One region of the Chryseobacterium sp. TQ-BC-N36 genome, then DNA from elsewhere that is predicted to be linked to it. Evidence: riboswitches for the same ligand, from Rfam matches in the RefSeq annotation. Region 1 holds a riboswitch; each other region holds the start of a gene.
What was found. A riboswitch is a leader RNA that binds a small molecule or an ion and turns the genes downstream of it on or off. The one in region 1 is predicted to bind cobalamin.
Positions count from the first base shown of each region.

Region 2: it holds a riboswitch for cobalamin, as region 1 does, so the genes downstream of both, AC3FI7_RS10625 (TonB-dependent receptor plug domain-containing protein) here and AC3FI7_RS22865 (T9SS type A sorting domain-containing protein) in region 1, are expected to answer to the same signal.
Region 3: it holds a riboswitch for cobalamin, as region 1 does, so the genes downstream of both, AC3FI7_RS10015 (acyl-CoA thioesterase) here and AC3FI7_RS22865 (T9SS type A sorting domain-containing protein) in region 1, are expected to answer to the same signal.
Region 4: it holds a riboswitch for cobalamin, as region 1 does, so the genes downstream of both, metE (5-methyltetrahydropteroyltriglutamate--homocysteine S-methyltransferase) here and AC3FI7_RS22865 (T9SS type A sorting domain-containing protein) in region 1, are expected to answer to the same signal.

Region 1 is NZ_CM178175.1:5,037,956-5,041,620, reverse strand. It holds gene tpiA (triose-phosphate isomerase) at 1-192, shown strand, start outside; gene AC3FI7_RS22870 (esterase-like activity of phytase family protein) at 270-1,538, opposite strand; cobalamin riboswitch at 1,762-1,952, shown strand; gene AC3FI7_RS22865 (T9SS type A sorting domain-containing protein) at 2,016-3,119, shown strand; gene clpP (ATP-dependent Clp endopeptidase proteolytic subunit ClpP) at 3,470-3,665, opposite strand, start outside.
Region 2 is NZ_CM178175.1:2,376,317-2,379,981, reverse strand. It holds gene AC3FI7_RS10630 (T9SS type A sorting domain-containing protein) at 1-960, shown strand, start outside; cobalamin riboswitch at 1,093-1,270, shown strand; gene AC3FI7_RS10625 (TonB-dependent receptor plug domain-containing protein) at 1,302-3,128, shown strand; gene AC3FI7_RS10620 (YncE family protein) at 3,149-3,665, shown strand, end outside.
Region 3 is NZ_CM178175.1:2,243,909-2,247,573, reverse strand. It holds gene AC3FI7_RS10020 (hypothetical protein) at 1-712, opposite strand, end outside; gene AC3FI7_RS10015 (acyl-CoA thioesterase) at 877-1,260, opposite strand; cobalamin riboswitch at 1,377-1,556, opposite strand; gene AC3FI7_RS10010 (hypothetical protein) at 1,591-2,391, opposite strand; gene AC3FI7_RS10005 (ATP-binding cassette domain-containing protein) at 2,422-3,084, opposite strand; gene AC3FI7_RS10000 (T9SS type A sorting domain-containing protein) at 3,557-3,665, shown strand, end outside.
Region 4 is NZ_CM178175.1:369,728-373,392, reverse strand. It holds gene metE (5-methyltetrahydropteroyltriglutamate--homocysteine S-methyltransferase) at 1-1,869, opposite strand, end outside; cobalamin riboswitch at 2,040-2,225, opposite strand; gene AC3FI7_RS01580 (Lrp/AsnC family transcriptional regulator) at 2,419-2,880, shown strand; gene AC3FI7_RS01575 (hypothetical protein) at 2,956-3,498, opposite strand; gene AC3FI7_RS01570 (VOC family protein) at 3,583-3,665, opposite strand, start outside.

The DNA of each region.
Region 1 (3,665 bases):
CATATCAGAAACATTATCGCTTCAAAATACGGACAGGAAGTTGCTGACGAGGTTTCAATCCTTTACGGAGGTTCTGTAAAACCTGACAATGCTAAAGAAATTTTCTCTCAGCCGGATATCGACGGAGGTCTTATCGGAGGAGCTGCTTTGAAATTAGAGGATTTCTCTAAGATTATTGAAGCTTTTAATTAATATAAAGGATTGATATATTATCCAATAAAAAGCGGCGGAATCAAAGATTCCGCCGCTTTTTCGTTAAAAAAATCTAATTATTGAATATCGACTACGTACATAGTTCCTTTGTCTACTTTACCGGTTTTAGGTAAAATTTTGGCTTTGGGATTTCCGTTTCCATCATCCACTACCCCAAAGTCATCATCGTTGAAAACTGCCAGCTTATTATTTCCCAGATAAACGATTCCTTCAAACTTATCATGTTCGTATCCCAGCTTTGCCACCAGATCTACCGCTAATGTTTTGGTAACGGCTTTGATTCCGGCATTTGTAATTTCATCCCATGAACATTGTTCCAAAGCTTTACCATTCACTTTCATTCCGTCCACGGCATTAATATCAGGTCCATTTACGTCGGTAGCATTGCTCAGATTGATTCTGTATACTTTTTTGATTCCTCCCTGAGAGCCGAAATTTCCATCTCTTTCGATCACCAGGAACTCGTTATTACTTAGTGCGGTAATATCACATACTGAATCAGAAGCTCCCCCCTCCTGCTTGTATAAAAACTGCTTGGTCTGCCCTGTTATAATATCGAAAGTTACGATTCTCGTTAAAGTAGTATTGGTTGCCAATGCTTTGCTGGGTACATGCATCATCGACTGTATGGTTCCTACCAGTGTTCTTCCATCCGGAGTAATACAAAGTCCTTCCATGCCTCTATTGGCTCTCCTTTTTGCTAAAACGGCAGGTAACTTTCTTGGTCCGGTATTTACACCTACCGGGCTTATTCTTTCCATCTCCACTCCGTCAGCACTATAATGCACGATATGAGGACCATATTCATCAGAAACCCAAAATGTACCATCTGCTGCTGCTACAATACTTTCACTGTCTAATCCATATTGATCTGTCCCTAAAACATTTCCGGAAGCATCATAGGCTATTTCTCCGGTACTTCCCATTCCTACAGGGTTTGGTAATCCTGTAATAAGCTGCCCGGATGGATTTTTAAGTTTAATATATTTGATTACCTCTACATTCCCGTCAGCATTAATTTTAAAATGCATAATGGTAGGCGTAAAATTAGGTGCAAGGAATTTTTTCCCGTTCTGGAAATCAGTATTAGGACCTCTGTCTGTAATGACATAAAACTCACCTTTTCTTGTAGGATGGGCGGCTGCTCCTGAACCAAATCCGCCATTGATAACATCTACTCCGTTTATCGTGGCCAGCTTTGTAAATGGAAATTCCTGAGGCAGCTTGGAATAATTAATATCCTGATTAACCATTGTGGTATCGTCATCACTTTTACATGAAGCCAATACAGCCAGTATACCCACAGAACATAGTAATTTTTTCATATGCTATTTTATGGCTGCGAAAATAGGATTTGATTGTAAACTGATCTTAAATGCAATGATAATTGTTTTTTAACAATTGAACAGACAGAATACATTGAAGATAAATAAGAAAAGAATCTATTTAAAATGAAAAACCAACAATCCAACCAAATTATTAATCAATTTGAAAATCATTTTTTTAAAGGAAAATAATTCACAAAACGGACTTATCAATTTATATGATATATTTGCAGCGTTTTAAGGCTGAACAATGTTCATTAATAGGGAATCAAGTGAGAATAATATTCAAATCTTGAGCTGTACCCGCAACTGTAAACTGTTTAAACTTACTGCACAAAAACCACTGGATCTGAAAATCCGGGAAGGAAGTTGTAAGATGTGAGCCAGGAGACCTGCCTTAAAACACTAGATTCAGAGAAAGAATTAGTTCTGCTCTGAAGATAAGTTTCGGGAATAAAACTTTAAATTAATTATATCATGAGAAAAATCTATCTTTTTTTCTTACTGCTTTGCATGCAGGTATTGTCGGCCCAATTCACAGAAAACGACATTAAATTTTGGGTAGGAACCGGTTCTAAAAAAGCATATTTCATTGCAGACTTTAATGATGACAGCACCCCAAATTCTTATGCTTGGGGATACCGTTTTGACGGAAATGGCTTAACCATGGAAGACATGATTACTGCTATTGCCGCTGCAGAACCTAAAATGGAAATTGAAATACCATCCGGATTTCTGTACAGTTTAAATTACAATCATCATACTCCCGGACTTGACGACTATTGGTCAACCTGGTCAGGAAACACTCCATCAACTATGGCATTCAATAATGGTGTGAACAATGATCTTTTAGTGGACGGAAGATGGTATGGAGCTTCTTATAGTTTTTCCCCTCCTACAATGCCTTCCCCACCAGTTGCAGCCTACAGTTCTGCTTGGTTTGTTCCCTCGCAGGTTACAAACTGGGTAGGAAGCGGAACTAATAAAAGTCTTGTCGTTATTGATTTCGGAACTGATAATGCCAACGGAAATGCCAATTCTTTTGTTTTTGGAATTAAATATAACGGAAGCATAACTGCTGAACAGGCGTTACAACTGATCCAGTCTCAAGCTTCCTATTTCAATTTTGCATCAGCGAATAATCAGATTACTAATTTAACATTGAATTCATTTACTGGAAATACTTCCGGATCAGACAGCTGGAAGTTATATAAAGGAAAAGATCTATCAAGCTGGCAAACAAAAGCCAATCTTTCTCAGATTCAACTGAGTAACAATGACTGGTTTGGATTAAGTTTCGGGCAAAGAAGACCATTTACCCCCACCGAGGCACAGCTGACTTTAGGAATTTCTTCTGTGACCAAGAAAAAATTCAATATTTATCCAAATCCGGCAAGTGATTTCATTCAGATTGAAACGGCTGAGAAACTGAAAGAAGTGAATATTTACTCTGTGACAGGACAAAAAATAATGACTTCTCAGATTACTAAGATTGATATTCATTCTTTAAACACGGGAGTTTATTTTGTGGAGATTAAAACAGCTGAAAATACGACAATACATAAGATTGTTAAGAAATAGAGAAAGCGCCATGAGGCGCTTTTTTTGTGAGGATATAGGTAAAATATACTGTTAAAACCACCCCGGCAAAAATTCTTTGAATTTTTGCCACCCCTCCAGCGGAGGGGAATCTTTACGTTTTCAGTTTGAATTTTAGTCAGGATTGTAATTTTTCTCTCGCAGCTAATTCTTGGATCATTATGACTGGATTCCCGCGGAATAACAAACTGCATGAATAAACCATCATTCAAATTGTGTCATTCCGTAGGAATATAAACATGTGATAAATAATTTAAAATGAGTGATTAAAATATAAATCCAACAAAAAACCGCACCAGATGGGTGCGGTTTTCTGATGATGTTACCATCAATTATTTTTTCTCTGTAGATCTTTGTAAAACTTCATCTACCATTCCATAGCCTTTAGCTTCTTCAGAAGTCATCCAATAGTCTCTGTCAGAAGATTTTTCCACCCACTCATAAGTTTGTCCTGAGTGATGAGCGATGATCTCATAAAGCTCCTGCTTCAATTTCAACATCTCTCTCAGGTTGATCTCCATGTCAGAA
Region 2 (3,665 bases), 2.6 Mb from region 1:
TTGGTTCCTACCGGATGGGACGGCAGTGTGAGTTCTACCTGGGGTATGACAGCCAACGGAAACATGATTGTAGGACTGGGATTCCTTACAGCTGCTAATGCACATGCTGTGAAATGGGACGAAGTCAACGGAATGGTAGATCTGGGAAGTATTGTTCAGGGACGCAGCTCCAGGGCAAATGCAATCAATGCTTCAGGAACGGTGATTGTAGGATGGCAGGACGAATCAAACGGTACCAGAAGCGGCGCGAAATGGCAGGATGGAGTGGAAAGCTTTATTACAGATAACAATGGGAATAATGTTGGGGAAGCGGGAGGTATTTCCGCAGACGGGAGTACCATCATCGGTTCAGCCAATCCTAACCCCTATGTTTGGAATGCGGTAAGTGGACTTACTTATATTACGCATCCTAATGCATCATTCAGTTTCAAAGGAGGAGCAACAGGAATTTCAGCGGATGGGACAAAAGTTATTGGATATTACAGAGCATTTGGAGCTCCTCCAATGTCAGGAGAAGGCTTTATCTGGACCTCAGCTACCGGAAGGGTTAACCTGAATGATTATGCTGTATCCTTAGGAATTGCCACCAATGGGGTAACAATGGGACTTCCTCTGGCTATTTCTCAGGATGGGAAGAAAATTGCGGGAATGGGAGTCAATGCTTCCAATCAAATGGTTGCTTTTTATCTGGATACATCTGAATATTTATCCGTGAATGATGTGGCAAAAGAGAAAAACAGCATGAGTATTTATCCTAACCCGGTCACTGATATTCTATATTTTAAAGGCACAGGAAAAATAGAGAAAGCAGAAATTTATAATTTGGTTGGACAAAGGGTGAAATCATTCAATACTGTGGAAGGGCAGATTGATGTTTCATCCTTGTCAAAAGGAGCTTACATTCTGGAATATTTAGTGAAGGGGGGAAAACAACAGACCTATAAATTTATTAAAAAATAACACATATAATAGTAAAGTCATGGGATGAATGGCTGTTTTCAATATTGAAAACAGCTGTTCTTTTTTGTTTATATGACAAAAGATAGTGCTTTTATGAGTAATTGCGTTTTTTGGCGGATACATATAAAAAACTATCTTTGCAAAAATTTTGGTTTCCAGTATTTTGGAATGAAAAGGGAATCGGGTGTAACTCCCGGACTGTCCCCGCAACTGTAAATCGCAATACAAGTTTCTGCAAAAAACCACTGTTTAATGACGGGAAGGGGCAGAATGCGAAAGTCAGGAGACCTGCCGGAATTATAATCAAAAACATATTGCTTTCGGAGGAAAAGTAAAAAGGTATGGATATAAAAAGATCTTTAGTACTGCTTTTTTCATCTTATGGCTGTTTTCTTTTTGGACAAGAGAAGACCATTGACACTATTTACGTCTTCGACAATCAGATGAATAGGGTGAAGCTTTTTCATCCTGTAAAAATAATTTCGGCGGAAGATGCTGAGAAAAATTCCAGCAACCTTTCAGAACTTCTGAGATTTCAGTCACAGGTTTTTATTAAGGAAAATGGCCGCGGAGCTGTTTCTTCACCTTCTTTCAGGGGAACTACTGCCCAGCAGACTGCATTTGTATGGAACGGAATTAATATCAATTCCAATTTTCTGGGGCAGGGAGACATCAATAATATTGCTCTATTCGGATATGATCAGATCGGAATAAAAGCTGGCGGCGGAAGTGTGGTCTATGGAAGCGGAGCTATCGGAGGAAGCATTCATCTGAATAATACCCTTGATTTTAATAAAGGGTTCCATGGTTCATTATTTTCTGAAGTGGCATCGTTTAATACTTATAATAATTTTATAAAAGGTTCTTACAGCAATGATAAGTTCAGTTTTAAAGCTTCCGGAAATTATTCTGTAAGTGAAAATGACTATAAAGTAAGTGATCTGAACTATATCAACAGAAACGGAAATTATTACAATACAACGTTCAATGTAGGAGCATCCTATAAAATCACAAATGATCATAAAATTTCTTGGCAGAGCCAGTTTTTTGATTCTTCACAACATTATCCAGTGTATGAGGAAACAGGAACAAAGACAAAATATAAGACTCAGAGTATAAGAAGCCTTCTTTCCTGGGACTGGAGCAGAACAAAATTCAGCAACTCCTTTAAAGCTGCCTATACAGAAGAGAATTTTCAGTATTTCGGTTCGTTGAATATGCCTAAATCCAGTGGTGGAACCGGAAAAAATTATATCTTTAAAAATGACTTCAACTATTTCCTGAATTCAAAGTGGAATTTTAATCTGATCGGAGAATTTCAGGTTAATAAAGGAGAAGGATATCAGAGCGGTATATCGGATGTAAGCAGAAATATTGGTTCTGTTTCGGGGCTGTTAAGATATTTTGCCACAAAAGATCTGCGTTTTGAAGGAGGATTTAAGAAAGATTTTGTAGAAGATGTAAAATCTCCAATTATGTATTCATTTTCCGGGAAATGGAGTACAGCAAAATGGTATGATGTGAGCATTAATGTTTCAAAAAACTTCAGATATCCGTCATTTAATGATATTTATTATGAACCGGGAGGAAATAAAGATCTGAGACCGGAAACTTCTACTCAGGTGGATATGACCCATGAATTCAAAGTGGGAGGTTTCAGGATTGCTTTGTCTCCATACTATATGAATATAACAGATCTTATTGTATGGCTTCCAACTGCTAAAGGTTACTGGCAGGCCTTTAATGTCAATAAATCAGAATCCTACGGGCTGGAGTCCCAGCTGTCTTTCGGCAAACAATTTGGTAACCATAAGTTCAGAGCAAATGCAGGATACTATTTTGCAAAATCTATTGATAAAGAAACCAAAATGCAAAGGCCCTATGTTCCGATACACAGAGGAAGTGCCGATATAGACTATGAGTATGGGTTTATTAAGTTTTTTGTACAGGGATTATTAAACGGAGTTACCTATACCACAAGTGATGAAAAGAGATCGGAAGCCATAGATCCCTATTTTCTTTTAAATATGGGTGTTTCTGCAACGGTTGCAAAAAAATATACTTTAGGATTTAAAGTGAATAATCTGACAAATACATATTATAAAACCGTTTCTTTCTATCCTTTACCCAAAAGAAACTATAGTGTGTATGCCGCAATAAATTTTTAAAAAATTAAATTGAATAAATTATGAAATTAACTAAACTTTTAACTGTATTATTTGCAGTAGTGTTATTGTTTAACATTTCTTCATGTACAAGCAGTTCTGAAGAATTTGAAGTTTCTCCGATTACGTACCAGAACGGATATTTTATCTCCAACGAAGGTAACTTTAACAGCCAGGGAGCCAAAGTAACATTCGTTACCAGGGATTTGAGCCTGAAGCAGGATGATGTATATGGTTATAACAACAATAAAGAAATTCTGGGAGATGTTCTTCAGACTATTGGTCTTAATGGAAATAAGGCTTATCTAGTTATGAATAACTCCAATAAAATTGTTGTAGTAGACCGTTATACATTTAAAAAATTAGGAGTAATTACAGATCAGATTGATAATCCAAGAGGAATTGCTTTTGCAAATGACTTTATCTATGTTGCCAACACCAACTTCTCTACCAATGCAAAAAGTATAACGAAATATAAAGCTTCCGACTATACATTTGTAAGCAAAATCAATATGACTGAGGTTTCTGATAAAACAGTAG
Region 3 (3,665 bases), 2.5 Mb from region 1:
CATGGTCTATTTCCGAAAATACAGTGTGATTATCAAGAATCCTTCTTGCAAGATTATCTTTTAGATTTCCAAGGATAAGATCTTCTCCGATATTAGGAAAGTCAACAGTTAAGGAGCTGTTGATATCTCTATGGCAATTCTGCCCGCCTACCAAAGGAGAAATGGCGATAATGTACTTTTTACCTCCTTCATTGGCAGGTCTTTCTGCTATTTTATCCAAAAAAGCATAGGTATCATTGATGTAATAATACTCTTTGTAATTGGCAATTAAAGAATGGTAAAACTGCTGGTGATTTTTATAAAAAGCCCTGTAATTTGATTTCTTCACAAAATCATTGATCAGTTCCAGATTTTCATCCACTTCTTTGGGACCAAATGAATTGAATGGAAAATCTCTCGTAAGCAATCCATTTCCATCAAATGAAAAAGCATAAAAGTCAGTACGGAAGCCCAGAAATTTTTTCCAGTCTTTTCTTGAATAATTTACTTTTTTTAAGAGTGGGTGATCTTTTACAGGCTCAAAATAAGACATAATTTCATCATAATACGGAGAAACTTTCTGAACGTCATATGGATCTGTTTTACCGTATTCTGTGAGTGCTAAAATGATATTTCCCAATTCGTAACTTTCCGGGAGTTCAATTTTTACGTCTCTTTGTGCTGCTAATGATACTGAAAGGACGAGTGTAATGATTAAAATAATTTTTTTCATGTAATATCAGTTCTTCTATAGTTTTGGGAAATAGTAAGAATAATTTCCCGAGGGCTAAAATTAAAGAAAAACGTAATGAATTCCAATCATTGTTTAATGAAGATATATTATATTGCTTCGGGGAAAGTTTCGGGCGGCCAGAGGCCGCCCGAAACTTTTAGTATTTATAGTATCTGGATTGGTTTCTTGAATTCATCAATCGCTACAAAAGTAAAATCACCTACTATGGCTTTTTCTCTTTCGTAGGAATACATCTGCTCAGTGTAAATTTCAACGTTTACTTTCATACTGGTTTTTCCTACATAGGAAACTTTCCCGATCAGTTCCACAATAGTTCCGGCAGGAATAGGTTTTTTGAAATCGATCTTGTCACTGCTTACCGTTACTACTCTTTTTCTGGCAAAACGGGTTGCGGTGATAAAAGCGACTTCGTCCATCAACTGCATGGCCGTACCACCAAAAAGGGTGTCGTAATGATTGGTTGTGTTAGGGAAAACCGCTTTAAAGATTCTGGTTTCGGATGCTTCAATTCTTTCTTCTGTAGTCATATATCATTATTAATTAAAGCGATATGAAATGATATTAAAACAACAGAATAATCACAGGAATTTGGAGAATTCCTGAAACAATTCATCAGATCAATACAACTTCAGACCGCGAAAGTTACATGTTTAAGAAAAAGGCAGGTCTCCTGACTTGTAACATCATTTATCTCCTTCCCATGCCTCGCACAGTGGATCTTTGATAAAGACTTCAGTTACTTACAGTTGCGCGACAGTCCGTGATTTTCACACGGTTCCCTTTTAATCTGCAGTGATGCAGAACCAATTTCTGTGATGAATAAGCGTAAAACTTTTTCGGATGCAAAAATAATGAATTTATTCCGGATTATGATAAATAATCTGGCTGATTACTCTTCCTTTCTTGATGGTCCACAATGTTGTGTATCTGTTTTCTCCTGAGCCGTTGATCATATACAGGAAAATATTATCGTTATCAAGGGAAGTTACTCCAACGTTCTCAAAATCCATGGTAGGCTGGAACATGTTTTTGATGGCTTCTCTTACAAAAACAGAACCTCTTCCGGGCTGTTGTACCCTGATTGATTTGATTTCAGTCATTCCTTCAGGAAGGTCATTTCCAATTCCCCAGGGCTTTACTTTATCAATGGTAAGAAGTTTCCCATCAGCGTCTTTTTCCTTTTTACGGTATCCTGCATTGGAAGGATAGATATCAATCACCACTTTGCTTCTTTGGGAAGTTGGAATTTTAGGATCAGAATTATCGGTGAAAATAAGTGATCTTCCGTTTTTGGATTTGGAGGGAGTATAGGCAGGAAGCTGATCAATATAAGCAATACGTTCTTTATTCACCATTCCTTCTTTATCAAGCGTTTCATAACGTACAAACGGTTTGTCATCATCCTGCTTTTCAGGATATTTGATCCAGATCCATTCTGTTTCTCCGGGAGCAGGCTTTACATAAACAAATACATCACCTTTACGCATACGGATCTTGTCCACAATTTTTCTGTAATTGTCTTTATGAACCCGTACATTGGCATATCCTTCCTCAGCTTTTACCACTCCGAAAGGAACTTTGTTCTGTCCTTTTACAAAAGCTAAAGAAAAAATACTGAAAGCGGATAAATAGAATGCTTTGTTTATGAAAGTCATCATGAAAATTTTTTGATTCTTCAAATATATAAATTAAATGCTTTTCGGAATATAATTATAACGCTGCAGTTCGCTTAAATCTTTTATTTGTTTCAGGTGACCCTCAGAAAGCAGATATATAAGACCGGAAATATCCATAACATCTTTAAAATTATGATCAGAAATGATAAAGCCTTTATATGCTGATTCCTGATGAATGTTTTTCTTTAGTTCTTCAGTAACCTTGGGAGAAAGACTATGGAATGGCTCGTCCAGTAAAATAAAGTCAGCTTCAGAATAAATGATCATCAGCGTTTCAATAATTCTCTGTTCGCCTTTGGAAAGGTTTTTAGGTTTTTCATGAAGGAAAGGCTGTACAAATTCTGAAGTAAAAAGCAGCTCAGTATTCCTTTGATTACAAAAAAGAGGAATCAGATTTTTTATTTTTATATATTTTGGTAAAAAAAGATCCTGTGGTAAATAGGAAATTCTGTTTTTTCTATTAGGTATGGTTCTCAAAATTTTGTTGTCACATCTTATAAACTGAGTATCACCATGCTCAATTCCGGAGATGATTTTTAACAGTGTTGACTTTCCGCTTCCATTTCTGCCAAGAAGGCCTATGACTTGCCCTGTTTCGCATCCTATATAAATATCCTGCAGAATTTTTCTTTCATTAAAAGATTTTGTAATACTATCAACATGAAGCTTACTCATAAGAACAATATTATAATTTTTACAAAGAGTCCCAATACGATCGTTCCTGCCCAAAGAAAAGGCCTTGAAAATCCTAAATTGGCATAAAAGTAATATTCGCTTTTAAACCTTAACTCATAAATAAAGTAATGAAGAACCGGTAAAATTAAAAGAAAGCTTAATCCAAATGTTTCCAACCGGTAGGGGAGCAAAAAAGAAATAAGTAATGAAAACAGCAAGGCAGGAATAAGGATTTTTTTATAAAAAATCCAAAGAATAGTAAAGTTTCTGACCATGTTCAATATATTTAGAATGGCTGTCTGATATTTTATAGCTGAATTTCAAATGTATTAAAAAGAAAATAATAATGGGGTAATATATTATTATTATTATTATTATTATTACATAACTTAAAAAGATTGGTATTCTGAATATTCATTAAATTTATTTAAAATTTTGGCTAAATTTGGTGTTAATATTTTAAGCTATAATCATGATCAAAAAACTAGTTCTATTATTTCTTTTGTCAATTATTTCGTTTTATCAATGTAATGTATTGAAGGGTAAAGAAAATACAAGTTCATTATTGTTACCACCAGCAA
Region 4 (3,665 bases), 630 kb from region 1:
AGTTTTTCTTAGCGGAAGACCTTCTCTTATTGCAGGCTCATCAATCTGAATAATTCTGATTCCGGCCTTTTCCAGATCTGCTACTTCATCACGAATCGCCAATGCAATCTGCTTACATGTTTCTGAACGGGGCTGGTCATCACGTACAAAAGACCATTGTAAAATCGTAACAGGTCCTGTAAGCATTCCTTTTACCCACTTTTCAGTCTGGGATTGTGCATATTGGGACCAATATACCGTCATTGGAGCCGGTCGGGAAACATCACCGAAGATCACAGGAGGCTTTACACAGCGGCTTCCATAACTTTGTACCCAACCGTTTTTAGTAAATACAAATCCTTCCAGCTGTTCTCCGAAATATTCCACCATGTCATTACGCTCAAATTCTCCATGAACCAACACATCAATTCCGATATCTTCCTGCCAGCGGATTGTTCTCTGTGTTTCTTCTTTCAGTAACGTGTCATACTGCTCTGCTGTCAGTTCTCCTTTTTTAAATTTCGCTCTCCAGCTTCTTACCTCTGCCGTCTGCGGGAATGATCCGATAGTAGTTGTCGGGAATAAAGGAAGCTGTAATACTTTCTGCTGCTGTTCTTTACGGATCCTGAAGGTATTGATTCTTTGGGCATCCTTTTCTGTTACAGTGTCTGCTCTTTTCTTCACCTGCTCATTATGAATAAGAGAAGAAGTTCTTCTGCTCTCAATTGCTTTTTTATTGTCTTTCAATGCTTCAAGAATTTCTTTACTTTCTGTACCTGATACCAGTTCTTTAAGCGTGACAATTTCTTTCACTTTCTGTTTAGCAAAAGCCAGCCAGTTCTTAATTTCAGGATTTAGGCCGGTCTCAAAATCAAGATCGCAAGGAGAATGAAGCAATGAACATGATGGAGCAATCAAAATCCTTTCAGATCCTAATTTTTCAACAGCTTTTCCGATGAAAGACAGTGACTTTTCATAATCATTTTTCCAGATATTTCTTCCATCAACCACTCCTAATGAAAGACTTAAATTTTCAGGAATACTATTCAGAATACCCTCCAGCTGTTCAGGATTTCTGACAAGATCAATATGCAGTACATTTACCGGAAGTGAAACAGCCAATGAGGCATTATCTCTCAATCCCTCAAAATAAGTGGCAATAATAAATTTCAGCTTTGGAAAACGTTTTCTTAATTCAGCATAAACAAAATGATAGGTTTCTTTTGCTTTTTCTGTCAGGTCCAGTGCTAAAAAAGGTTCATCAAACTGAATCCACTCCGCACCCTGATCCTGTAACCTGGCCAAAATCTCTGTATAGACCGGTAGAAGATTTCCGGCCAGATCAAGCTTATCAAATCCATCTTCTTTTTCTTTTCCCAGTAACAGATAAGAAACAAGACCGATAATGACTGGTTTTGCAATAATTCCAGACTGTTTTGCTCCCGCAAATTCATTGAAAATTTTATCTGAGCTCAGTTTAAACTGCTGGTTTTTATAAAATTCAGGAACGATGTAATGATAATTGGTATCGAACCATTTGGTCATTTCCATCGCTGTAATATCCAGTCCTTCTTTCTGGTATCCTCTTGCCATCGCAAAGTAAAGATCCAGCTCAGAATTATTCTTTTTAAGTATTACTTCATGATAACGTGCCGGGATTGCTCCTACAACAAGACTCATATCCAATACCTGATCGTAATATGAAAAATCATTACACGGGATAAGATCTACTCCTGCCTCTTTCTGAATATTCCAGTTTTGGTTACAGATATTTCTTCCTGTATTCAGAAGTTCTTCCAGAAGAATTTTGCCTGACCAATATTGCTCGCAGGCTTTTTTGAGTTCTCTCTTGCTACCAATACGCGGATAGCCCAGAATGTGAGTTTGCATTTTTTAAACTTTTATATTAAACTTGATGTAAAGTCTTTTTAAATGCTTCAGAATGCATTAACGAATAGAAATTTCAGGAAAGTGACATAGCAGAATACAGCTTCTCCCAGGAGAGCATGTATTATCTGATATATCATCTGTATGACCTAAAAGCTTCAGACCGCGAAAGCATTGTCAATTCAGTAAAGGCAGGTCTCCTGACTTGTAACAGCTTCTGTCATCCTTCCCGTTTTTGGCAGTGGATATGCTAGGACAGAAACCTTTGGCATGTTACTTACAGTTGCGCGACAGCTCGTGATTCTCACACGATTCCCTATTAATCTACCTTAAGTAAAACCTTTCCTGTTTGATGAAGTATCTATAAAGAACGTACTTTTACTTCTGACACCATCATCAGTAAAAGTCTTTAATTTTGTGTAAAATTAACAATACAGAATAAAAATACAATCAAATAAATAAAATTAAGCAAATAAAACTTCAAAAATCACATATAAAAGCATATAATTCTGTACATTTGAATGTTTTTATAATTTAAAAGAATAATATTCTGTGGAACAACTCGATGACAAGGATTTACAGCTGCTCAGGCTGCTCCAGAAAAATGCCAAACTGACCGTCAAAGAACTTGCAAAAGAAATCAGTCTCTCTACTTCACCGGTTTTTGAAAGAGTAAAAAGGCTGGAACAGGAAGGTTTTATTAAAAGGTATGCAGCAGTTCTGGATGCTGAAAAACTGAACCGTGGCTTCACGGTTTTCTGTCAGATCAAGCTGAAAATCCATGACAGATCTGTTGGCTATGATTTTGTAAAAGAAATTCTGGAAATTGAAGAAGTAGCCGAATGCTACAATATTTCAGGAGATTTTGATTTCCTTCTGAAAGTACAGGTAAGGGATATGAAGCATTACCAGGATTTTGTCTTTAATAAACTTGGATCTGTAGATTCTATAGGAAGCACACACAGTACATTTGTCATGGCTGAGGTGAAAAACAACCATGGGCTGACGATATAATCTTCTCTAAAGTTCACCTTAAAATGAAAATCCATCAAATAATGACGGATTTTGTAATATTTTTTACGGTTCAGGTTAATTTGCTGCCGGATTTATAACTTCTGTTGTTAAGCTTAATGATTTTAACAGGTTTTTACTGTCAAAATGCAACGTTGCATAATGTTTCCCTTTTTTAAAAATCAGTTTTGATCCTCCCGGAAATTCACTGCCGGCTCCCATTTTCTGTGTCTTCGCACCATATTTACTGAACTTGGTTTTACAGTCCTGCAAAGTACTTTTGTTCATGATAAGACCGAAAGGCAGCCCTTCTACTACCAGAGGTTTGTTATCTGAAGTGGCAAAAAACATTTCATTAACAGTATTATCCTTTCCCAGGCTGCTATACATTTCCAATCCTGTTTTCATAGGCCATTTTACATATTTTTCTTCATTCGCATCTTCATAAAAAACAGGCTTTATATTCAGTGCTCTTGAGATTTTATCAGCAGTCTGTGGAAAAATAAATTCTAAGTTTCTGTCTAACAATGAGTTTAAAGCTGCCGTTTTCTGAGAAAATACACTTATACTCAATACCAGAAAAAACACTGTTATAATAAAAGGGAAAGACTTCATCTTCATAGGTTATTTAAAATTTTAATGATTTGATCGCTAAAGGTATTAAAATTATGCTAATCTACTCTATGATATTTTCTATAAAAGCGCTCAAATTTCATGACGTAGCTGCACATTAAATACGGTACCAGCCGGATCAGTTATCCAGTGCATATTTTCCGGCAGTTCTTCAA